Regions from separate parts of the Micromonospora sp. NPDC048871 genome, predicted to be linked through region 1. Evidence: riboswitches for the same ligand, from Rfam matches in the RefSeq annotation. Region 1 holds a riboswitch; the other holds the start of a gene.
What was found. Region 1 has a riboswitch for S-adenosylmethionine ahead of ACGFIK_RS19325 (ABC transporter substrate-binding protein). Riboswitches for the same ligand answer to the same signal wherever they lie in the genome.
Positions count from the first base shown of each region.

Region 2: linked by a shared signal. The riboswitch ahead of thrC (threonine synthase) and the one ahead of ACGFIK_RS19325 (ABC transporter substrate-binding protein) in region 1 are both predicted to bind S-adenosylmethionine.

Region 1 is NZ_JBICUM010000008.1:135,044-138,443, reverse strand. It holds gene ACGFIK_RS19330 (amino acid ABC transporter permease) at 1-698, opposite strand, end outside; gene ACGFIK_RS19325 (ABC transporter substrate-binding protein) at 734-1,579, opposite strand; SAM riboswitch class IV at 1,862-1,973, opposite strand; gene ACGFIK_RS19320 (HAMP domain-containing sensor histidine kinase) at 2,040-3,125, opposite strand; gene ACGFIK_RS19315 (response regulator transcription factor) at 3,140-3,400, opposite strand, start outside.
Region 2 is NZ_JBICUM010000007.1:151,417-154,816, reverse strand. It holds gene ACGFIK_RS17985 (DUF4232 domain-containing protein) at 1-384, opposite strand, end outside; gene ACGFIK_RS17980 (DoxX family protein) at 736-1,185, shown strand; SAM riboswitch class I at 1,366-1,501, shown strand; gene thrC (threonine synthase) at 1,511-2,797, shown strand; gene ACGFIK_RS17970 (GNAT family N-acetyltransferase) at 3,102-3,400, shown strand, end outside.

The DNA of each region.
Region 1 (3,400 bases):
CCGTGCCGCAGCCGCCGGTCGATCCAGTTGACGAAGTGGGTCAACGGCACCGTCAGCACCAGGTAGAAGAGCCCGGCCAGCAGCAGCGCCGACTGGTTGCCGGTGTTGGCGGCGTAGTCCTGCCCGATCCGGAACAGTTCCCGCTGGCTGGCCAGCAGCCCCAGGAAGTAGACCAGGCTGGAGTCCTTGATCAGGGAGATCAGCTGGTTCACCCAGGCCGGCAGGACCCGCCGGATGCCCTGCGGAATGATCACCCTGCGCATCGCCTCCCCCCAGGAGAAGCCCAGCGCGCGGGCCGCCTCCAGTTGGGTGGCCTCCACCGACTGGATGCCGGAGCGGAAGATCTCCCCGATGTACGCCGAGGCGATCAACGACAGCGCCAGGATGCCCAGCGGGTACGGGTTGGGTCCCCACACCTGCATACCCAGCGGGGCCAGCCCGACCCCGATCAGCAGGATGGTCGCCGCCGCCGGCAGGCCCCGGAACACGTCCGTGTAGACCCGGGCCGGCCACCGCAGCCAGCGGGTCCGCGAGATGCCCGCGACGGCCAGCCCGATGCCCAGCGCCGAGCCGAGCAGGGCGGCGGTGACCGCCAGGATCAGCGTGTTCGGCAACCCGACAGTGATCATCTCGGGTAGCGCCTCGCGCATCGACTCCCAGTCGAAGAACGTCTCCCACAGGGTGCGCAACGGATCCACGGGTCAACCTCCGCCCTGCTCGTTCCTACTCGCCGTCAGGAAGCCGACGGGACGGCCACGTTGCCGCTGCCCGGGGTGAAGTCGGCCGGGATGGCCCGACCCGGGTAGTACTGGTCGCTGAGCCGGGTCCAGGTGCCGTCGGCGATGACCTCGTCGAGGGCCTTGTTCAGCGCCTCGCGCAGCGCGTCGTTGCCCTTGGCGAAGGCGTACGCCGTCGGGGCCGGGCTGAGTTCCTTCGCCGCCACCGTGATCTTGCCGCCGCTGTCCGCGGCGGTCTTCTCACCGATCTCGGCCGGGGAGATCCAGGCGTCCGCGGTGCCCGCCTTGAGCTGGTTGAGGGCGCCGTTGTAGTCGGGCACCCGCACCGGGTCCAGTCCCTTGGTGGTGGCGTAGTCGTCCTGGACGGTGCCCTGCACGACCACCACCCGCTTGCCGGGCAGCTCGGCGAAGCTGCTCAGGGTCGAACCGGCCGGCACGTTGAGGCCGAGGTAACCGAAGTCGTAGCCGTTGCCGAAGTCGACCGTCTTCTTCCGCGCCTCGGTGATGGTGATCGAGGAACTGCCGATGTCGAACTTGCGGTTGTTGACCTGGGCGAGCAAACCGGAGAAGTCGGTGCCGACGAACTCGACCTTCAGTCCGAGCTTGTCGGCGGCGGCGACCAGCAGGTCGTTGTCGAACCCGGTGAACTTGCCGTCCTTGAGGTACACGTTCGGCGGCGCGTCGGTGAGCGTGCCGGCCCGCAGCACCCCCGGCTGGAGCAGGTTGTACGGGTTGTCGGCCTCGCCGGCCGAGTCCGAGCCGCAGGCGGTGAGGGTGACGGCGGCGAGGACTGCGGCGGCGCCGACGGCGGCGGCCCGGGTCAGGGCAGGAAGGATTCGCACAGGTGTCTCCTGGATGAACGACGGCGGGCACGGACGTGCCGCACCGACGGTCCGCCGTACGACGGACCGTGGGGATGAACCGATGACAAGAGGGGAGAGGGCTGGTCACCGTACGCCCGAAGGCGCGGTGACCGGCGGCGACGCGGTCAGCTACACGCGGCGCTACAGACCCGCATCATGTCGACGTGCCGACGCTGGGTCAGGTCCAGGCAGGTCGCCACGGGAGCGGATCGACTGCGGTACGACATGGGTCTCCCTCGAGGTCGTGATGACCTGGAAACCAGGCCACGCTTGCACCGGAGCCACTCCGATGCCTGGTCCTCACCCGGGGCACCCCTGCGCGGACGAGGGTTGCCGGCCAGCAAGCCGGGGCTTCACGCTGGCACTCATGACCTGCGGCAGAGGCTAGCAGCAGGTGACCGGTCGGCGTCCACCCGATATGACGGCCCTCACGCCCAGGTCATCCCGGTGGTGCGGCAGGTAGGCGCACGGTTACCCGGAGCCCGCCGGCGGGGCGGGGGGCGAGGGTGAGGGCACCGTCGTGTGCCTGGACGATGCTCGTGACAATGGCCAGGCCGAGGCCGACACCGGCGTGCTCCGCACGGACCCGTTCGGTGCCGCGCTGGAACGGCTCCACCAGCGTGGAAACCAGGTGTGGGGGGAGTCGTTCGCCGGTGTTCTCGACGGTGAGCAGCACAGCCTCGGGCGCGACACTGGTCGTGATCCACACGGTGCCCTGATCGGCGGTGTTGTGGATGATCGCGTTGTGCAGGAGATTCGTCGTCATCTGCAACAGGAGCGGGTGCGAGCCCAGGACCGGGGTGGCATCGGCCCGCAGCGCAATGGTGAGGCCGCGTTTCTCGGCAAGCGGCAGGAGCGTTTCGGCAGCCTCCTCCGCGAGCAGGGAGAGATCGAGGCGCTCGTGGGTGAATGACTTTTCGTTGACGCGGCTGAACAGGAGCAGCGCTTCGGTGAGTTTGATCGCCCGGGTGTTGACGGCGTGCAGACGATCGATGATCTCGCCGAGGTCGCGGTGCGGATCGGCGCGGGCCACCTCGAGAAGCGTCTGCGTGATCGACAGTGGGGTGCGTAGTTCGTGTGAGGCATTGGCGGCGAATGTGCGCTGCTGCGCGACGTGTGCTTCAAGGCGAGCGAGCATGGTGTCGAATGTGTCGGCGAGTTCGCGGAACTCGTCCCGGCGGCCCGGCAACCGGATCCGGTGGGAGAGCGATCCGTCGGCGGCTCTGCGGGTGGCATCGGTGAGGCGAGTCAGCGGGGCGAGCATCCGGCCGGCCAGGATCCATCCTGCCACGAGGCCGAACAGAAGTAGCAGCGCCCACAGTGCCGCGGCCTTCGGCGCGAAGGCGCGCAGCAGGTCGGACCGATTGGGAATGAAGAGGCGGGGGTGCGACCCCGGCGGTCCCGTGACCAGCACACCGTCGGGCACATACCGGAGCAGGAACAGCCACACGACCGCGAACAGCAGGGCGACGGCGAGCAGGAGAAACCCGGCGTAGCTGAGGGTGAGTTTGAGGCGGACGCTCAAACCGGGTGGCCGGGCTACGGTCGTGCCCTGTCGATGCGGTAGCCGACGCCGGGCACTGTGGAGATGATCCAGGGCTCGCCGAGCCGTTTGCGCAGTGCCGAGATGGTGATCCGCACGGCGTTGGTGAACGGGTCCGCGTTCTCGTCCCACGCCTGTCGCAGCAGTTCCTCGGCGCTCACCACACCGCCTTCGGCGGCGACGAGGACTTCGAGGACGGCGAACTGTTTGCGGGTCAGCGCGACGTAGCGGCCGTCGCGGTAGACCTCGCGGCGGAA
Region 2 (3,400 bases), on a different contig from region 1:
TGGCCGGGGCGGGAAGTCGAAGCCGGAAGTGATCTCTCTGGCCCCGGGGATCACCCGGACCCTGATCAGATTTCCGTCGTCGTCCAGTAGCCGCAGTTCCGGGTAGCCGTGCAGCCGGTACGGCCGGCTGCCACAGTTGACCAGTTCCAGGGCCATCGCCCGCAGGCCCATCGCCGCACTCACCCCGAGGTAGCTGATCCGGACGCCGTCGGCGGGACAGGGGCCCGGCGAGCCGGCTCCGGCGCTCGGCTCGGTACGCGTCGGCGGGGCGTCGGAGGTGGTGACCGGGGCCGATGGTGGGGCGTCGGTCGTGGCTTGCGCCCCGACACCACCGGAGCCGGGGGCCGGGGCGCACCCCGCGAGCAGGACGAGCGTGGCGAGCACCCCAGCAGCACGACGCCAGGGCAGCGCCCGCCGTCCGCCCGGGTGTCGGATGGTCGTCCCTGGTGATGTCCCCCGTATCCCGCACATCGGGACATCGTTGCACCGAGAGATGTCGGGCGTGGTCCCGACGTCCGGTCGTCGCCATCGCGAAGCACACCGCGCCCGGTAAGGAGATTCCCGTCGAGGCGTTCTTCCGTCGATGGCGAAGACGCTGAGTGATGAGGCAGCGGCCGGAAGTTTCGGTCGCTAGGATGGCATGGGAGCGTTCCCATAGTCAGAGATTGCATCGACAAGTATTTATGGGTTCCGCATTCTGGATGCCACCAACCGATCTACAACGGAGGTATCGGAATGCGTATCGACCGGTTCGGCGGCCCGGCACTGTCCCTGTTCCGCATGGTTGTCGGCCTGCTGTTTCTCTGCCACGGCCTGGCCTCGTTATTCGGCATTTTCGGCGGCAGCCGGGGCACCGGTGAACCTGTGCCGCTGGGCCAGTGGCCCGGCTGGTGGGCGGCCCTGATCCAGGCGCTCTGCGGCGCTCTGGTGCTGGTCGGCCTCTTCACTCGCCCTGCCGCGCTGCTGGCGTCGGGCTCGATGGCGTACGCGTACTTCGTCGTCCACCAGCCCGATGCGCTGCTGCCGCTGCGCAACCACGGCGAGTTGTCAGTGCTGTTCTGCTGGTCGTTCTTGCTGGTCGCGGTGCTCGGCCCGGGCACCTGGGCCCTGGACAACCTGCTGCCCCAACGCGGCACCCGGGCGGTCGGCCTGGACACCAAGGAACGCAGCTCGGTGCCGGCCTGACCCACCGCGCGACAGTCGCGATCATGCGCAAACCTGGATCGGGCGGCATCCGGCGGCGCTGATGCCGCCCGATCCAGGAACGGGTGTGACCTGCGGATCAGTCCGCGATGTCGCTCACAAGCTGGGATTGGCGGGCGACTGAGGCGCTGCTCCTGCCTAGAATCGGCAGCACAACTGCATACCTCATCCAGAGGGGCTGAGGGATACGGCCCGACGACGCCCCGGCAACCACCCCCCGCGCTCACCGTTGAGCGTCCGGCGGGGCAGGTGCCAATTCCGTCCCCGCCGCAGGGTGCGATGTGGGGAAAGATGAGAGGACTTCGACATGACGTCGACGCTCGCCCCCTCCGGCCTAAGCGCCGCCACCAGCCCGGCCCGGGCCCTGATCTGCCGCGCCTGTTCGGCCCGCTACCCCCTGGCTGCCCAGCACGCCTGTTACGAGTGTTTCGGCCCGTTGGAGGTCGACTACGACCCGGCAGCCCTGGCCGCCGTCACCCGCGAGCAGATCGAGGCCGGTCCGCGCAACATCTGGCGGTACGCCGCCCTGCTGCCCGCCGGCCAGGACCCCGCCACCCGGGTGACCCTGGATCCCGGGTTCACCCCCCTGGTGGCCGCCGATCGGCTCGCCGCCGAGCTGGGGATCACCGCCCCGCTGTGGGTCAAGGACGACAGTGCCAACCCCACCCACTCCTTCAAGGACCGGGTGGTGTCGGTGGCCCTGACCGCCGCGAAGTCGCTCGGCTTCTCCCGCTTCGCCTGCGCCTCCACCGGAAACCTGGCCAACTCCGTCGCCGCGCACGCGGCCCGGGTCGGGGCCCCCTCGGTGGTCTTCATCCCCAGCGACCTGGAGCAGGGCAAGGTGGTGACCACGGCCGTCTACGGCGGCGACCTGGTCGCCATCGACGGGTCGTACGACGATGTCAACCGCCTCTGCGGTGAGCTGGTGGAGACCGACGAGTTCGAGGACACCGCCTTTGTCAACGTCAATGTCCGGCCGTACTACGCGGAGGGCTCGAAGACCCTCGGCTACGAGGTTGCCGAACAACTCGGCTGGCGGATTCCCGCCCAGGTGGTCATCCCGATGGCCTCCGGTGAACTGCTCACCAAGATTGACAAGGCCTTCACCGAACTGGTCGAGATCGGGCTGGTCGAGGCGCCCGCCGACGGCTGGAAGGTGTTCGGTGCCCAGTCGGCCGGGTGCAACCCGATCGCCACCGCCCTGCACGCCGACAGCGATGTCATCACCCCGGTCAAGCCGACCGGCATCGCCAAGTCCCTGAACATCGGCGACCCGGCCGCCGGCCTCTACGCCCTGGAGGCGGTCCGCCGTACCGGTGGCTGGATGGAGTACGCCGACGACGAGGAGATCCGGGCCGGGGTGCGGCTGTTGGCGCGTACCACCGGGGTCTTCGCGGAGACGGCCGGCGGGGTGACGGTCGCCGTGCTGCGCAAGCTCGTCGAGTCCGGCCGGCTGGACCCGACCGCCGAGACGGTGGTGTTCAACACCGGGGAAGGGCTGAAGACCCTCGACGCGGTGGCCGGTGAGGTGGGCCCGACCCATCGAATCAAGCCCTCCCTACGGGCCGCCCGCGACGCCGGGCTGCTCGGCTGAGCGGATCCCCGCAATGATCAGGGGATATGGCGCTGCCGTCCGGAAATGATCAAGCGGTATCGCCGAAGATCGAATTAGAATCGCGTTTCTTCGAAAATGCGGGAAACACCCTGCCGAGGACTTGACGGCGGGAACCCGGCGGCGGAAGATGCTCCGTGCGGGAGGGCGTTTCGCCGTAGACTTTTAGTCTGTACGACCCAACGCCGGAGGCGTTGTGCGATCGACCCTCCCGACCAAGCTTTCGAACGGGCCAGCGAGAAAAATTCGCTGGCCCGTTTCTCTTGCTATCGCGCAGGCTCCCGACATGACCCTCGCCATCGCGCCCTTCGGTGCCGACGACACCCCGGCCACCGAGCAGGCGTACGCGATCGACGCCGCCGCCGCCGCGGTCGACCTGCCGGACCTGCCCTGCTGCCGGCAACGGTTCTTCGCCATGATCCGACACCCGATGCCGGGCAACCGGTCGGTGCGCCTGCTGGCCCACCTAGACGGTGCCCCCGCCGGCTATCTGCTGCTGGACCTGCCGCAGTTGGACAACACCGAGAACGCCTCCGCCAACCTGGTCGTGCACCCGGCGTACCGCCGTCGGGGGGTGGGTCGCGC